DNA from 2 places in the Marinobacter sp. GH_1 genome. Region 1 is predicted to be linked to the other one. Evidence: predicted binding sites of a transcription regulator. Region 1 holds the regulator's gene; the other holds the start of a gene.
The links. The regulator LexA, encoded in region 1, represses DNA repair genes until DNA is damaged. The targets are predictions, from matches to a motif close to CTGTNTNNNNANACAG.

Region 1 (8,558 bases):
CAGTAACGACCGCAGTAGCGGGCAACTTTCGGGGATGATCAATTGGCAGCAGGAGCCAGAGATTGAGCTGTCGATTGTTGGCGACAGGCTGCCGGTGAATTTCGAACCCTATGCCCGGGTTGAAGTTGGGCCAGACCTCACCATCGCTTTCCGCAGTGGTGAACTCTCGGTGTCGGGGCGTGTGGAAGTACCCCGTGGTGAGATCGAGATCAAGGGGCTTCCGGAGTCAGCGGTTTCTATCTCCGAAGATGAGGTGATTGTCGGAGTTGAAACCGAGGAACCGACCATCCGGCGTATGGTGATGGACGTGACTGTGGTGGTCGGCGAAGACCGGGTAGCGTTTGATGCTTTCGGTGTGACCGGGAATCTCGAGGGGACCCTGCGGATTGGCAACGACATGGATACCCGGGGTGCGCTACAACTGGTGAATGGCCAATACCAGGCATTTGGGCAGGATCTGGAACTGCGGCGAGCGCGAATCCTGTTTGTTGGTGCCCTGACAGAACCCTACCTGGACATCGAGGCAGTGCGCAGGGTAGACACTGTTGTTGCCGGTATCAGGCTTAGCGGCCCCGTGAACGCCCCTGAAACCGAGGTATTCTCAGAACCCTCCATGCCCCAAAGCGATGCGCTGTCCTACATCATTCTGGGCCGCCCGCCTCAAAGCCGCGGTGACGACGGTCAGATGGCGCAAGCTGCTCTGTCGCTGGGGCTGACCCAGGCAAGCCGCCTGACCCAGGGCATTGGAGACGAGTTGGGCATTCGCAATCTCACCCTGGAAACCGAAGGTTCCGGGGATGAGGCTTCGGTGGTGGCCAGCGGATACATAACCGATGAATTGAGCCTGAGGTACGGCGTCGGGATATTCGAACCGATCACCACGGTCGCACTGCGTTATGATCTGGGCCGGTATTTCTATCTGGAGGCGGCCAGTGGCCTGGCCGCCTCGCTGGATATCTTCTACACCCGGGATTTCTGATCGACGGTTGTTAATCCAGGTTGAAGGTGGCGTTGACGCTGGCCTGGATTTCCCGGGGGGCGATACTGGAAACGGTGTCGCTGGCGGCTCTTGCTTCCGCCATCATCATGGGCATCGGGCGGTGCCCGCCATTGATGTTGATGGTTTTGACCTCACCACAGGTTTTGCCCAACTGTTCCGCCACAAAGGCACACCGGCTGCGGGCATCCTCGATTGCCCTCGCCAGTGCCTGGCGTTGCAGGCGCTCCTCGTCGGAATGGAAGAATTGGTGTTCGCTCAGATGGTATTGCAGACCAGCCTTGTGGGCCTGTTCCAACAGGGGGTTCAGAAGTTCAAGATTGTCGATGGAAAAGCTGACCGTCTGGCTTGCCACCGCCATTCTCTCCGGTTGTTGCCCACGCTCCTGAACCGGTAGCGACCGGGTGTACAGGTTAACGTTGGCGTCTGAGTAGTCCACCAATTGGTCGCGCATGCCCTGTATGGCCTTGCGCCATTGCTCCATGGTCTCGGAAAGGCGATCAGATGCCCGCTCTGGCAGGTTGTGCTCGGCACTGGCGGTAAATTGCAAACGGGCGCTGTCCGGAGTGTAGCGAACGCTGCCCTCGCCACTCAGGCTCACTTCGCCAGCGGAAACGGCCAGTGGTGCCAATGAGGCCACGAACACCGTTGCGGCCAGTGCTTTGGTGTATTTTTTCATGATCAGTCTCCTTGTTGGCCAAAGGCCATATCTTGGCTTTGCAGCCGCTCCAGTTTCCGAGCCCGGGCGGCATGCACAAAGTGGCTGAAAATCCGCCGGTGGCCGGTGTGATACAGCAGGTATTCCGGATGCCACTGAACCCCCATCAACCATTGTTGCCCGGTGTTTTCGATGGCCTGCACAAACAGGTCGTTGTCCAGTGCCGTTACCCTGAGATTCCGCCCCAGGTGTTTAATCGCCTGGCTGTGAATACGGTTCGCACCAATCAGGGTGCTGTGCATCAGCCGGCCTATCCGGCTGTCCTGGACCAGCTGGACCGTTTGAAGGGGGAGCAGCAAAGGGCGGTGACGGGTTTTCATTCGCAGCGGGGTCACGTTCTGACACAACGACCCACCATGAAAGACATTGATGAACTGGGCGCCGCGGCATATACCCAGTACCGGAATGTCTATTTCCTCGGCTTGCTTGAGCAGCCTGAAGTCGGTTTCGTCCCGTTTCAGGTCGTATCTTGCGGTCACTTGTGGCTGTTGGTCATAGCGGTTGGGGTGTACGTGGGTGCCGCCAGACAGCACCAGGCCATCGAGCAGGGAGACGTCCGTGCTGGATCCGGGGCGAATGTAGTGCGTGTGGGCGCCATGCAGCCGCAGGCCCAGATTGATCAGTCTGTGGGCGGTGCTGCGCCTGGCGGGGCCGCTGATGCCAATGGTGATCCCCGGCGATTCTGGTGCTTCTGAGGTCTCAGACATAACCGCGCTGTTTAAGCCATTGTTCCGTGGTGTCGCGCCATGAGCGGGTGAGATTGCGAAAACTGAATTTCCGGGCTTCGCGGAACAGTTCCCTGAGTTCTTTCAGGTGCTCTGGATGGTTTGCGATTCGCTCCAGTACCACCCAGTCGTTCCAGACCGTGGAAAAATGCCATCGGGGGTTGTCGATATCGCAATCGGGTAACCGGTAGTGCAGAGTCGGCCGGCTCTTGATTCTCGGGTCGTCCACATAGTCTTGCAACAGCTCTGAATCCAGGTGTGCAAACAGTGGCAGAAGGTCCAGGGCCTTGTTCCGCGTTGGGTTGAAGTTCAGGTAGTCTTTCATCAGCGAGGCCTGGTCGGGAGCATAATCTTCCGCCATCAGCATATCCGTGTAACGGCTGCTCCAGGGCTCGATGTAAGTGGTAAATTTTCGGCTTATGTCAATCTGATGCCGGGATTTGAGCCAGTCATAAAGTGCCGCGAAGGCCTGCAGGTAGGTGACAATGGTTGCGGGTTCCAGGTCCGGCAGTTCGGGATTGAGTTGCAGGCCGAAAGCAAAGTAAATCGCTTCCCGGCTGCCTTCCGCGCCAAGGTCGCGCAGCTCGTCTACCAGTTCTTCGATCAGACCCAGTCTGAAAAAGGGCAGAGGTGGGCCGACAATCTCAAGAGGCACAATGCGCTCGGCGGCAAAATCGATGACATCCATGGCGTGGGTGCCCAGTTCGCGGATTGACTCGGGCAGGCGTTCGTCCGCCAGGTCAAGATCCTTCACGGGGTCAGAGTCCAGCTCAATGGTGAAGGTTCCGGCGTCAGTCTCCAGGCGGCTGACATAACGCGACTCCAGCTCTGGGGTGCCTTTGAGCAGGCGGGCGACATGCTCGACCAGCTCATCGTAGCCCAGGCCGGAGAGTTCAATCTCCACGCCAACTCTACGCTCTTCTCCTTGATGATTACGAAGCCGCTCCGGCATCGCACAACGCTCTGTCGAATTCATTGGCACCTTGCATCCATATAATTCGCGGACTTAAACCATAACACACCGATATGCAGCGGCCCGATTACATGACAGAAAATTTCAATCGGGCTTTACACTGGATAAAACACTGTATATAGTCAAATCACTGTATATAAAACCAGGATGAAAAACCCGGAGTACATGCATGAAGCTGACCGCGCGACAGTCCCAGGTGCTGGATATCATCCGGCGGTACGTAGACGAAACCGGTTACCCGCCAACGCGGGCAGAAATCGCTGCCGAACTGGGGTTCCGCTCCGCCAATGCGGCAGAGGAGCACTTGCGGGCCCTGGCCAGGAAAGGCGCCATCGAAATGGTGCCCGGTGCCAGCAGGGGGATTCGACTGCCGGAAGTGGAGCAGGACCCGGGGTTACCGGTTGTCGGCCAGGTTGCGGCGGGCAGCCCGATTCTCGCCCAGGAACACATTGAAGAGCACTGCACTTTGCAGCCGGAATTTTTCTCGCCATCCGCCGATTACCTGCTCCGGGTGCGCGGCATGAGCATGAAAGACATTGGCATTCTCGACGGTGATTTGCTCGCAGTACATCGCACTCAGGATGTCCATAACGGGCAGGTGGTTGTGGCCAGGGTTGGTGAAGAAGTGACGGTAAAGCGGTTTCGCAGGGACGGCTCAAAGGTCTGGTTGATTGCGGAAAACGAAGAGTTTGCCCCGATTGAAATTGATCTGGCCGAACAGGAGTTGTTTATCGAAGGTCTGGGTGTGGGCGTGATCCGCCGATCAGATTTGCATTGATAACCAGCAATAAGAAACGATTAGCGCAGGTAGGTGAGCAATGGAACAGTTAAGCTTCACTCAGAACATGGCGTTCCAGCCGGCGGCCATCATGCCCGCCCGCACGGTGTCTACAGGAAAAGCACGGTCCACAGCCCTTCACTCATCGTCAGACGTCGGTCGGGGAACCAGGGATTTTGGCGGTAACGTGACGGAAATTATTCTTCCTGAAGGCCAGGTAGAGAACGTCCAGTTGCTGCTCCCTATGCTCACCCAGCTGAACCAGGAGAAGCGCTGGCTGGCACTGATTGACCCGCCACAGTCCCTGGTTGGCAAGTGGCAGAAAATGCACGGTATTGTGGCCAGTGAGTTGCTGGTATTGCGCTCAACCAACGATTACTCAGCACAGCAGCTGGCTGAGCGTGCTTTGAGTGCCGGTACCTGTCATGCGGTGGTGCTCTGGACTAACAAGCTCGGGCGTTCAGCCTTTGAGTCCCTTCAAAAGGCTTCGGCGCAAGGTAGCAGCCACGGCGTGGTGCTGCGTCATCGGTAAAGGAGTTCAGTGGAGGGTGTATTGGGGCTGGGGTTCGGCCAGATCATTGTCGTCATCGTCCCAGTCAATATCGTGTGCGATATTGCCGGCGGCCTCAATCCCTGCCGCAATCATCGCCTTGGCTACGCTCATGTCACGGTCTTCCATCATTTCCCTGGCCTCCTGCGAGAAGGAAATGCGCACCAACGGCGCTGCGTCGTCATCAATGCGGCGCAAGGCGTAGTCGCCATTGGCAAGTTGTACGATTTCAAAAAACGATGGTGACATTCGTTCAACCTTTGTCTTGGTGTATTCGATTCGGTGTGGGAATTTAACCAACAGGGTGGGGCTACCACTCGCTGTGTTGTTCCTCAAGCCGTTTGGCCAGTTCAGTCATGGCCGTCAGGGTCTTTCTGAGTGTGGCGGCGGACCGGTCCGGGCCCTGTTCGACTGAAACCGCGATGATATTCTCTTCGGTAACATTCTTGCGTGTGGTCGGAGGCTGGCTCAAAGCCGATTCAACCTGATCAAGATGGTTCCACCAGCTTCCCGATGTGTCCGCCAGTTCTCTCAAAAGCCGGGTCTCGTGTACCTCGTAAGGAAACAGTGTTTCCAGTTCTGCCAGTGTCTGCGGTTTTTCGGCTTTGTGCTGATGGTATCGCGCAATCATCACCAGCAGCGTTCGCCTTGCCCGTAGCAGGAGCTCGGCGGAGCCCTGAGACAGCGCTTCCGTTTCCGCAGCGGAGCGCTTGGTGTCCGACTCAAGCCTGGCGAGTAAGGTGTTGGCCAGAAAAAGCTTTTGGGCTACCAGTGAGTACCATTGTGATGCCATCTACCACCCGCACTACGTGAGCGTTCAAGAGTCCAATTAGAACAACCGCCAGAGTCTATCATTTTTGCGCGCAAATTTCTCCTCCCCTGGGCTCCCCGTAATAGCTGCATTTCACAAGAAACTACAAACAATCACTTGAAACGGTCGTTTGAAACTGGCAAAAAGGCGCACAGATTGAACAAGCTTTGATCGTCTTGTGGTCCATTATTGGAGGTAATAAGGATGCGGAACCGGATAATTGCTGCTATTGCAGCGGCGGTATTGGGGTGTTCAGGTCCGGCCTTGGCAAAGGTGTCGCCGGCAGAGGCCGAGCGTTTGAAGAATGATCTCACGCCGGTGGGTGCAGAGCGGGCGGGTAACGAGTCTGGCACCATTCCGGCTTGGACTGGCGGGTTGGCTTCACCCCCGGCCAATTGGCGCGAAGGCACCGTAGAGATTAACCCGTTCCCGGAAGACGAAGCGCTGTACGTTATTACCCGTGACAATCTGGACCAGTACCGGGACATACTGTCGGACGGCCACATTCAGATGCTGGAGCAATACGGCCCGGAATTTTTCATGCCGGTGTACCAGGCCCGCCGAACAGCAGCGTTCCCCGAGCATGTCTACGAGAAGTTTTACCACAACGCACTGACAGCTGAACTTCTGGATAACGGTAACGGTGTTCGAGACACCATCATGACCAGTCCGTTCCCCATTCCACAGAACGGCCTGGAAGCGATCTGGAACCATATTCTCCGGTACCGGGGTGAGGAACTGTCGTTCCGCAGTGCATCGGCTACGCCGCAGCGGGACGGCTCGTTCAACCCGGTCGTTAACCAGTACGACTATTTCTTCGCCTACAGTCGCCCCGGTGCTGAGCTGGAAGACATTGATAACAAGATTTTCTACCTGAAAACCGAAACTGTCGCGCCGTCCAGCCTGGCTGGCACTATTACCCTGGTTCATGAAACCCTTGACCAGGTTCGCTCACCGCGACTGGCATGGCGTTACGATTCCGGTTCCCGCCGTTTGCGCCGGTCCCCGAATCTGGCCTATGAGACGGATCTGCCGAACTCATCGTCACTGCGTTCAGTCGACCAGAAGGACATGTACAACGGTGCCCCTAACCAGTACGACTGGGAACTCAAGGGCAAGCGTGAACTGATCGTTCCCTACAACGCCTACAAACTGCACGATGAAAGTGTTCGTCCAAATGACGTGATCCGGCCGAACCACATCAATCAGGACCTGACCCGATACGAGCTTCACCGGGTGTGGGTAGTCGAGGCGAAGCGACGCACCGGCATCAGCCATATCTATGATCGCCGCGTTTACTACATTGATGAGGACAGCTGGCAGATTCTGGCCACGGAAGAATATAACGAGGCTGGCGAACTCTGGCGTGTATCCGAAGCCCACAACATTGTCTATTACAGTGTGCCGGTCTTCTGGACCACCATGGAAATGACGTATGATCTGAAAGCACAGCGTTACTACATCGATGGCCTGGATAACGGCTACCCGGCCTATAATTTTGAGCCTGGGTATCGGGGCAACGAATTTACCGCTGCCGCCGCCCGCAGGGCCGCGCGCCGGTAAACCTTCCCCGGGTGCTGCCTGCTTATGGGCAGCACCCGCCTCAACCGACTGCCAGGCTCCGACATCCTGTTGAAATGTGGAGTACATCCCATGGCAGAACCCCAGGCTCTTCTTGAAAGTCTTGATCAACTCCGGTCCGAGCTGGACCAGGCCCTCGCTGCCCAGGACTGGGAGCAACTTGCGGAACTGAATGCCCGCGTTAAACCCGCAATTGAACCGTTAATGCGGGAGCTGGAACAGGGGCGCATCGATCCGGCCCTGATCAGGGACCGCCTGGACGCTTTGAATCAGTTCGTGGAAGCGGCAAACCAGGCTGCGGTCAAGGCCCGGGATGAAGCCCGGGAATCGCTCAAGGGCGTCAATGAAAACCGTACGGCGGCCCGTGCTTATCAGAACGTTTCAACAAACCGCCAAAGATAGCGTCATAAAATTGACTCCTGAGCTTATACAGTCTTAAATACCGCACAAATTCCCAAAGAGATTCTCGTGAATGTCCAAAAATAACAAAGTGCTGGTGCTGAGTGAGGATGACTCCAGGCGCAGGGACCTGATCACCATTCTCGAATTTGTCGGCGAAGAGCAGGTGCTGGCCGGTGACGAAGCATTGGCGCTTTTGGAGAGTGACGACGAGCAGACCAAAGAAAGTATCGGCGTAGCCGTGATCAACGGCGAAGAAGCCGCCAGCACCGCGCATGTTCAGAGGGTGTGCAAACTGGCCCAGGGGCTACCGATTCTTCTGGTGGGTGACCCGGACCTCAAGGGCGTGTCAGAAGACGATGCGAACCGCATTATCGCCAGGATGGAATGGCCCCTGAACTACACCAAGTTTGTGGATTCACTCTACCGGGCCCAGATCTACCACGACCAGTTCAGTCGCAGCAAGGAGCGGGGGCAGCAGCGGGGTGTTCAGTTGTTCCGCAGTCTGGTGGGCACCAGTCGCAAGGTTCAGCAGGTGCGCCAGTTGATGGAACAGGTGGCTGATAAAGACGTCAGCGTTCTGATCACCGGTGAATCCGGCACTGGCAAGGAAGTGGTCGCCCGTAACCTGCATTATCATTCCTCCCGCCGGGATAAGCCTTTTGTGCCGGTCAACTGCGGCGCCATTCCCGCAGAGTTGCTGGAGAGCGAGCTGTTCGGGCATGAGAAAGGAGCCTTTACCGGCGCCATTACCGCCCGGGTAGGGCGTTTTGAGTTGGCCGAAGGAGGCACCCTGTTCCTGGACGAAATCGGGGATATGCCGCTGAACATGCAGGTTAAGATTCTGCGGGTGTTGCAGGAGCGTACCTTTGAGCGTGTGGGCAGTAACCGTACCCAGTCTGCTGATGTGCGGGTGATTGCCGCCACTCACAAGCATCTCGAAGACATGATTGAATCCGGCGATTTCCGGGAAGACCTCTATTACCGTCTCAATGTATTTCCCATTGAAATGCCGGCGCTGCGAGA
Region 2 (8,558 bases), 2.0 Mb from region 1:
TGAGTGACACACAGCACCTGGCCGTTGCTGCCCAGAGACCGGAGCAAACGCCCGACCACCTCTGCTGTGCCGCCACCAATACCCACGTCCACTTCGTCAAACACGAGGGTGGGGGTGGTTGAGGTCTGGGCGACCACTACCTGAATGGCAAGGCTGATCCGAGACAGTTCGCCCCCGGAGGCCACCTTGGCCAGTGGGCGTGCGGGTTGCCCCGGGTTGGCGCTGACCAGGAACTCGACATCTTCCATACCGTGGGGGGCCGGTTCGTCATTGCTGTTGCGGCCCAGTTTGGTAACAAACTGGACGGCCGGCATGCTCAGCTGTGCAAGCTCCTGAGCAATTCGCTGATCCAGTTCCGCCGCTGCCTGCTCCCGCTTGGCCGTTAATTGCCCGGCCAGTTCATCAAACCGTTTGCGCAGGGCTTGCTGCTCTGCCTCAAGCTGCTCGAGGCTGCCTTCGCCGCCGTCCAGTTCTTCCAGTTCGTTCGACAGGCGTTGGTGCAGTTCCGGCAATTCCTCCGGTGTGATGCGGTGCTTTCGAGCCATCTGATAAATGGCGCTCAGGCGTTCCTCGACCTCGGCCAGCCGTGCGGGGTCTGCTTCGTAGTCTTCAACAAAGTGCCGAAGGTTGTCCCCGGCTTCTGAAATCTGGATCTGTGCTTCGGTCAGCATCTGGATGGTGTCAGCCAGTGCCGGAACATCCACTGGGAGTTGCTCCAGTTGCTGGAGTGCCTGACGCACCAGGTCGGCGGCACTGGTTTCGTCCTCAGTGCACAGCAGGGCAGCCTGATGGCTGCTATGCAGTACCGCATCGGCCTGGCTCAGCTGCGCTTGTTCCTGTTCAAGCGCTTCCTGTTCGCCATCGCCCAGGGCAAGCCGGTCCAGCTCTTCCACCTGGTACCGGAGCAGTTGCAGTTTTGCCTCTGCCTCGTCGGCGTTCTGGCGCCGCTGTTCCAGCTTCTGACTGGTTCTATGCCAGGCTTTCCAGGCATCCCGGGTTTGCTCTGCCAGGTCTTCGGCGCCGGAGAATTCGTCCAGCAGCTTCCGATGAGTGTCTTTTTGCAGCAGTGACTGATGTTGGTGCTGGCTGTGAATATCCATCAGCAGGCCGCCAAGGTCCTTGAGCTGGGAGAGTGGGCAGGGCTGGCCATTAATAAAGGCTTTTGAACGACCATCCTTGCTGATGGTCCGGCGCAGGATGCAGTCGTCTTTGTCATCCAGTTCGTGTTCTTCCAGCCATTGTCGGGCAATCGGAATACGTGAGATGTCGAAGCTGGCGGTGATATCGGCTCGTTTGGCGCCGTGGCGCACGGCTCCGGCATCTGCTCGGCCGCCCATGGCCAGGCTGAGAGCATCCAGAACAATGGATTTACCTGCGCCGGTTTCACCGGTCAGGGCCGTCATGCCTTTGCTGAAATGCAGGTCGACCCGTTCGGCGATGGCGTAGTTGGAGACCATAAGTTGTGTGAGCATGCCGATAACCTCCGCTCAGAATTGGAGACTCTCTGAAAATTGTCTGGACACTGTTGATCTATACAGTTGCTGTGAATATATACAGCCTTTTTCCTGATTGCAAACAATCGAATCGTGAAAATCTGAAAGAATGCATCGTTTGAGGTTGAAACCTGAGGGGCGGGCCCCATATCCGTTCGCAAAGTCGTATTTTCCTGCCTGTGCAAGGCGGGGCTCATTTAGCCGCAGGCCCTCGGGCCCAGGGAAAGTCATCAGGAGTTGTCATGAGTGCTGACGATAAGCGCAACGAACAAGTAGACGAGCTGAACGAGGCAGTAAACGCCACAGAAGAGCAGGGCGAAGCAGAAACCGCCGGTGCTGAAGAAGGTTCCGAACTGGAATTGCTGAAGGCGCAGTTGCAGGAATACCAGGACCAGGCGCTGAGGGCCCAGGCTGAGATGCAGAATGTGCGTCGTCGAGCCGAAATTGATGTGGAAAAGGCCCACAAGTTCGCTCTGGAAAAGTTTGTGAAAGAGCTTCTTCCGGTGGCGGACAGCCTTGAAAAGGCAGTGGAAAGCACTGAAGGACATGAAAACGCCGGTGAGCTGGTTGGCTCCATTCGCGAAGGCGTGGAAATGACTTTGGGCCTGTTCATGAACGGCCTCAAGAAATTCAACGTTGAACAGGTGAACCCGGTGGGTGAACCGTTCGATCCGCAACAGCACGAGGCGATGTCTATGGTGCCCGCGCCAGATGCCGAGCCGAATAGCGTGGTTGCCGTGGTGCAGAAGGGCTACCTGCTGAACGGTCGCGTGGTTCGTCCCGCCATGGTGGTTGTGGCCAAGGCCGAAGATGCACCAAAAATCGACGAGCAGGCTTGAAAAGCCGATTAAAGCGCCAATATAGCGATTAAACAGCGACAGTCAGGGCAAACCTCCCTGGGACAGCATTCAGAAAGATTTGGAGTGATTCGATGAGCAAGATTATTGGTATCGACCTGGGAACCACCAACTCCTGTGTGGCCATCATGGATGGCGACAAGGTAAAGGTTATTGAAAACGCTGAGGGTGATCGTACTACTCCCTCCATTATCGCGTACACCGACGATAACGAGACCCTGGTTGGTCAGTCCGCCAAGCGCCAGGCGGTCACCAATCCCCATAACACCCTGTACGCCATCAAGCGTCTGATCGGTCGTCGTTTTGAGGACGATGTGGTTCAGAAAGACATCAAGATGGTGCCCTACAAGATCACCAAGGCCGACAACGGCGATGCCTGGGTTGAAGTAAAGGGCCAGAAGATGGCACCGCCCCAGATCTCTGCAGAAGTTCTGAAGAAAATGAAAAAGACTGCAGAAGACTACCTGGGCGAGAAGGTAACGGAAGCAGTGATTACCGTGCCGGCTTACTTCAATGACAGCCAGCGCCAGGCCACCAAAGATGCGGGCAAGATCGCCGGTCTGGAAGTGAAGCGGATCATCAACGAGCCGACCGCAGCTGCCCTGGCTTATGGCCTGGACAAGAAGAGCGGTGACCGCACAGTTGCTGTATACGATCTGGGTGGTGGTACTTTCGACCTCTCCATTATTGAAATTGCCGATGTCGACGGTGAGCATCAGTTCGAGGTTCTGGCCACTAACGGTGACACCTTCCTGGGTGGTGAAGACTTCGACCTGAAGGTCATCGAGTACCTGGCAGACCAGTTCAAGAAAGACAGTGGCATCGACCTGCGCGGCGATTCCCTGGCCATGCAGCGCCTGAAGGAAGCCGGTGAGAAAGCGAAGATCGAGCTGTCCAGCAGCCAGCAGACAGACGTGAACCTGCCGTACATCACTGCAGACGCGTCTGGGCCCAAGCACATGAACGTGAAGCTGACCCGCGCCAAGCTGGAAAGCCTGGTGGAAGATCTGGTTCAGCGCAGCCTGGAGCCCTGTAAAGTCGCACTGCAGGACGCCGGCATGAAGGCGTCTGAAATCGACGAAGTTATCCTGGTGGGTGGTCAGACCCGTATGCCGCTGGTGCAGGAAAAGGTAAAAGAGTTCTTCGGCAAAGAAGCCCGTAAAGACGTGAACCCGGACGAAGCCGTGGCCATGGGTGCTGCCATCCAGGCGGCTGTTCTTTCCGGTGACGTAAAAGACGTGCTGCTGCTGGACGTAACCCCGCTGACTCTGGGTATTGAAACCATGGGTGGCGTGGCAACGCCGCTGATCGACAAGAACACCACCATCCCGACCAAGAAGTCGCAGACGTTCTCAACAGCGGATGACAACCAGACGGCCGTAACCATTCACGTGGTTCAAGGTGAGCGTAAGCAGGCTTCCCAGAACAAGTCGCTGGGCCGCTTTGACCTGGCGGATATTCCGCCGGCGCCGCGCGGTGTGCCGCAGATCGAAGTCACCTTCGATATCGATGCCAACGGTATCCTGAACGTGTCTGCCAAAGACAAGGCCACCGGTAAAGAACAGTCCATCGTTATCAAGGCCTCGTCTGGTCTGAACGACGACGAGATCGAGAAGATGGTTCGCGATGCCGAGGCCAACGCCGAGGAAGATCGCAAGTTCGAAGAGCTGGTTCAGGTTCGCAACCAGGGTGATGCCATGGTTCACGCCGTGCGCAAGACCCTGACCGAAGCCGGCGACAAGGTTTCTGACAGTGAAAAGGAGTCTATCGAGGCGGCCATCAAGGATCTGGAAGAAGCCCTGACCGGCTCTGACAAGGAAGCCATCGAAGCCAAGACTCAGAAACTGACCGAAGTGTCTTCCGAGCTGGCACAGAAGATGTACGCGGATCAGGCAGACCAGGCGCAGCAGGCTGGCGGGCAGGAAGGTGCCCAGTCTCAGGCGGCTGACGATGCGGTGGACGCCGAGTTCGAAGAAGTCAAAGACGACGACAAGAAGTAAATCCTAAGTACATCAGGTAGTTGGAAAACGCGGGGGTAAGCCCCGCGTTTTCCGCGTTATAGCAACAGGGTTTTAAGCATGGCCAAGCGCGATTATTACGAAGTACTCGGGGTCTCCCGGGACGCGGACGAGAAGGACATAAAGCGGGCTTACCGAAAGCTTGCGATGAAATACCATCCGGACCGTAACCCGGACGACAAAGACGCCGAGAACAAGTTCAAGGAGGCCAGCGAAGCCTACGAAATTCTTGCCGATGGCAGCAAGCGTGCGGCCTACGACCAGTTTGGTCATGCCGGCGTGGATGGCCAGGCCGGCGGAGGCTTTGGCGGCGGTGGTGCCAGCTTCTCCGATATCTTTGGTGATGTCTTCGGTGACATTTTCGGTGGCGGTGGCCGGGGCCGCAACACTCGCGGTTCCGACCTGCGCTACACCCTGGAAATCGATCTGGAAGAGGCCGTCAAAGGCAAAACCGTCAAGATCAACATTCCTGGCCACAAAGAGTGTGAAGCCTGCGATGGCAGTGGTGCTGAAAAAGGCTCCCGTCCTGAAACCTGTGGTACCTGCCAGGGTATGGGGCAGGTTCGCATGCAGCAGGGTTTCTTCACCGTGCAGCAGGCATGCCCGACCTGCCGGGGCTCCGGTCAGGTTATCAAGAATCCCTGTAAAGTGTGCCACGGCCAGGGCCGCGTGAGGCAGGAAAAAACCCTGTCTGTGAAAGTGCCACCCGGTGTGGATACCGGCGATCGCATTCGTCTCTCAGGTGAGGGCGAGATGGGCGTTGATGGCGGGCCGCCAGGTGACCTGTATGTGCAGATTGCCGTGCGCGAGCATTCCATCTTTACCCGTGACGGCCGTAATCTATACTGCGAAGTGCCGATCAGCATCGTAGATGCAGCCCTGGGTGGTGAACTGGAAGTGCCGACCCTGGACGGCCGGGTCAAACTCAAGATTCCACCAGAAACCCAGACCGGCAAACTCTTCCGCCTGCGCAACAAAGGCGTAAGCCCCGTTCGCGGTGGCCCTGCCGGCGATTTGCTGTGCCGCGTGATGGTGGAAACACCGGTCAACCTGACCAAGCGCCAGAAAGAGCTGCTGGAAGAGTTCCAGGAAACCCTGAGCGGCAACAACGGCACCCATCATGCTCCGAAGAAAACCTCCTGGTTTGAGGGTGTGAAAAGCTTCTTCGACGAAATGAAATTCTGAGGGCATAACAGATGCGGGTAGCAATCATCGGCGCCGCCGGGCGCATGGGCAAAGTGCTGATCGAAGCCGTAGACGGCACCGAAGGCCTCGAACTCGGTGCTGCCATCGTCGAGCCAGGCAGCAGCCTGATTGGCGCCGACGCCGGCGAAATGACTGGCATCGGCAAAACCGGAATCAAAATGGCCGGCAGCCTCGACGACGTCAAAAACGACTTCGACGTACTGGTGGACTTCACCTTCCCGGACCTCACCCTGGAAAACGCAAAGTTCTGCAGCGCCAACGGCAAAATGATCGTCATCGGCACCACCGGCATGACCGCCGCCGAAAAAGAACAGTTGGCCCTGGCCGCCGAATCCACCCCAGTGGTCTTCGCACCCAACATGAGCGTTGGCGTCAACGTCGTCCTCAACCTCCTGCGCACCGCAGCGGCTACTTTGGGTGACGACTACGACGTAGAAATCATCGAGGCCCACCACCGCCACAAAAAAGACGCCCCCTCAGGCACCGCCCTGCGCATGGGCGAAGTCGTGGCTGACGCCCTCGGCCGCGACCTGAAAGAATGCGCTGTCTACGGCCGCGAAGGTTTCACCGGCGAACGCACCCGCAAGGAAATCGGCTTCGAAACCATCCGCGCCGGCGACGTGGTGGGCGACCACACCGTTCTGTTTGCCACCGAAGGCGAGCGCATCGAAATCACCCACAAGGCGAGCAGCCGGATGACCTTCGCCAAAGGGGCGATGCGAGCTGCGCTCTGGCTGGAAGGGAAGGCCGCTGGACTGTATGACATGCAGGATGTCTTGAATCTGAAGGACTGAATGTGCTCTTGAACAGTTGACCCCGAGCGAGAGAGTTCTGAGCGGCGGACTCTGAGGTAGGAGGGCTGGATCACCTTCCCGAAAATCTCGGAGGCCATGGATGGCCGGAGCGAAGCGCACAGGGATGTGCTCGTAGCGTTTTTCGGGAAGGTGATCCAGCACTCCTGCCGGACAACCGCCTTACTCCCGGCAAGAATTCAACGTGGACAGAAAACGCCAAAACAGCTTACAATAAGGCGATTTGACTGCACCAAGCGTACCTTTGAAAAGTTTATAAGAAAGCGGGACCGGGTTTTTACCTTGTCTCGCTTTTTTGCAACCTGAATTTGCGCTTGCGTTCCTGTTCGTGACGAACTTACGCCACTCGATGAGGATACAAGCCTTGAGCACACCAGCAATCCTTGCACTCGCAGACGGAAGCCTCTTCTACGGCACCGCCATCGGCGCAGACGGAGAAACCAGCGGCGAGGTAGTGTTCAACACTGCCATGACCGGCTACCAGGAAATCCTGACCGACCCGTCCTACTCACGCCAAATCGTCACCCTGACGTATCCCCACATTGGCAACACCGGTGTAAACGAAGAAGACGTAGAATCCGACCGCATCCACGCATCCGGCCTGATCATCCGCGATCTGCCCCTGGTCGCCAGCAGCTGGCGTAACCAGCAGAGCCTGGGCGAGTACCTGCGAAGCAACAACATTGTTGGCATTGCGGACATCGACACCCGCCGCCTGACCCGCATCCTGCGCGACAAAGGCTCCCAGAACGGTGCCATCATCGCTGGCGAGAACGCCACCGCCGAGCGCGCCCTGGAACTGGCGAAAGCCTTCCCAGGCCTCAAGGGCATGGATCTGGCTAAAGAAGTCACCAGCGAGAAATCCTATCAGTGGAGCCAGACCGAGTGGGATATCTCAGACGGTTATGGTGACCAGGCCGCCGCCAAATTCAAGGTCGTTGCCTGGGACTACGGTGTGAAGTTCAACATCCTGCGCATGCTCGCCGCCCGTGGCTGCGACATCACCGTTGTGCCTGCGCAAACTCCGGCCTCGGAAGTGCTAGCCATGAATCCGGACGGCATCTTCCTGTCCAACGGCCCCGGCGACCCGGAGCCGTGCGACTACGCTATCAAAGCCATTCAGGACGTCCTGGAAACCGAAATTCCAGTGTTCGGCATCTGCCTGGGTCACCAGTTGCTGGCTCTGGCCAGTGGCGCCAAAACCATGAAAATGGGGCACGGCCACCACGGTGCTAACCATCCGGTGCAGGACATTGCCAAAGGCACCGTGATGATTACCAGCCAGAACCATGGGTTTGCGGTAGACGAAGCAACCCTGCCGGCTAATGTGGAGGCCACCCACAAGTCGCTGTTTGACGGCACTCTGCAGGGTATTCGCCGCACAGACAAGCCGGCCTACAGCTTCCAGGGTCACCCGGAAGCCAGCCCGGGCCCCCATGATGTGGCGCCCCTGTTCGACGAGTTTATCCAGCTGATGGAAGCGCGATCTGCCTGAGGGCAAGGCCATCACAGATAGCTCACTGGCGCATCGTACGCGCTGAAAGAATTCAAAAGTTGCTGACAGGTTTACCGAGACATGCCAAAACGTACAGACATCCAAAGCATCCTGATCCTGGGCGCAGGTCCCATTGTGATCGGGCAGGCGTGCGAATTCGATTACTCCGGGGCCCAGGCCTGCAAGGCGCTGCGCGAAGAGGGTTACCGGGTTATCCTGGTGAACTCTAACCCGGCCACCATCATGACCGACCCGGCCATGGCCGATGCCACCTACATCGAGCCCATCACCTGGAAGACGGTCGAAAAGATCATTGAGAAAGAAAAGCCGGACGCCCTGCTACCCACCATGGGCGGCCAGACCGCACTGAACTGTGCGTTGGATCTGGAAAAGCACGGCGTGCTGGAGAAGCACGGCGTCGAAATGATCGGTGCCAATGCCGACACCATCGACAAGGCCGAAGACCGTGACCGCTTCGATAAGGCCATGAGAAAGATCGGCCTGGAATGCCCGCGCGCGACCATCGTTCACTCCATGGCCGAAGCCTGGGCAGCGTCCGAAGACATTGGCTTCCCGTGTATCATCCGCCCGTCCTTCACCATGGGCGGCTCAGGCGGCGGTATTGCGTACAACAAGGATGAATTCGAGGAAATCTGTACTCGTGGTCTCGACTTGTC

Region 2: recN (DNA repair protein RecN) is a predicted target of LexA. The motif match lies at 1,542-1,557, and genes of this name have one in related genera.

The regions. Positions count from the first base shown of each region.
Region 1 is NZ_CP184460.1:1,595,369-1,603,926, forward strand. It holds gene ACNSOI_RS07290 (translocation/assembly module TamB domain-containing protein) at 1-979, shown strand, start outside; gene ACNSOI_RS07295 (SIMPL domain-containing protein) at 990-1,676, opposite strand; gene ACNSOI_RS07300 (gamma-glutamyl-gamma-aminobutyrate hydrolase family protein) at 1,679-2,422, opposite strand; gene ACNSOI_RS07305 (amidoligase family protein) at 2,415-3,416, opposite strand; gene lexA (transcriptional repressor LexA) at 3,583-4,191, shown strand; gene ACNSOI_RS07315 (cell division inhibitor SulA) at 4,232-4,723, shown strand; gene ACNSOI_RS07320 (hypothetical protein) at 4,730-4,990, opposite strand; gene ACNSOI_RS07325 (DUF6586 family protein) at 5,052-5,534, opposite strand; gene ACNSOI_RS07330 (DUF1329 domain-containing protein) at 5,757-7,115, shown strand; gene ACNSOI_RS07335 (SOS cell division inhibitor) at 7,206-7,535, shown strand; gene ACNSOI_RS07340 (sigma-54 dependent transcriptional regulator) at 7,606-8,558, shown strand, end outside.
Region 2 is NZ_CP184460.1:3,628,789-3,637,346, reverse strand. It holds gene recN (DNA repair protein RecN) at 1-1,472, opposite strand, end outside; gene grpE (nucleotide exchange factor GrpE) at 1,736-2,332, shown strand; gene dnaK (molecular chaperone DnaK) at 2,425-4,350, shown strand; gene dnaJ (molecular chaperone DnaJ) at 4,429-5,553, shown strand; gene dapB (4-hydroxy-tetrahydrodipicolinate reductase) at 5,565-6,368, shown strand; gene carA (glutamine-hydrolyzing carbamoyl-phosphate synthase small subunit) at 6,751-7,881, shown strand; gene carB (carbamoyl-phosphate synthase large subunit) at 7,963-8,558, shown strand, end outside.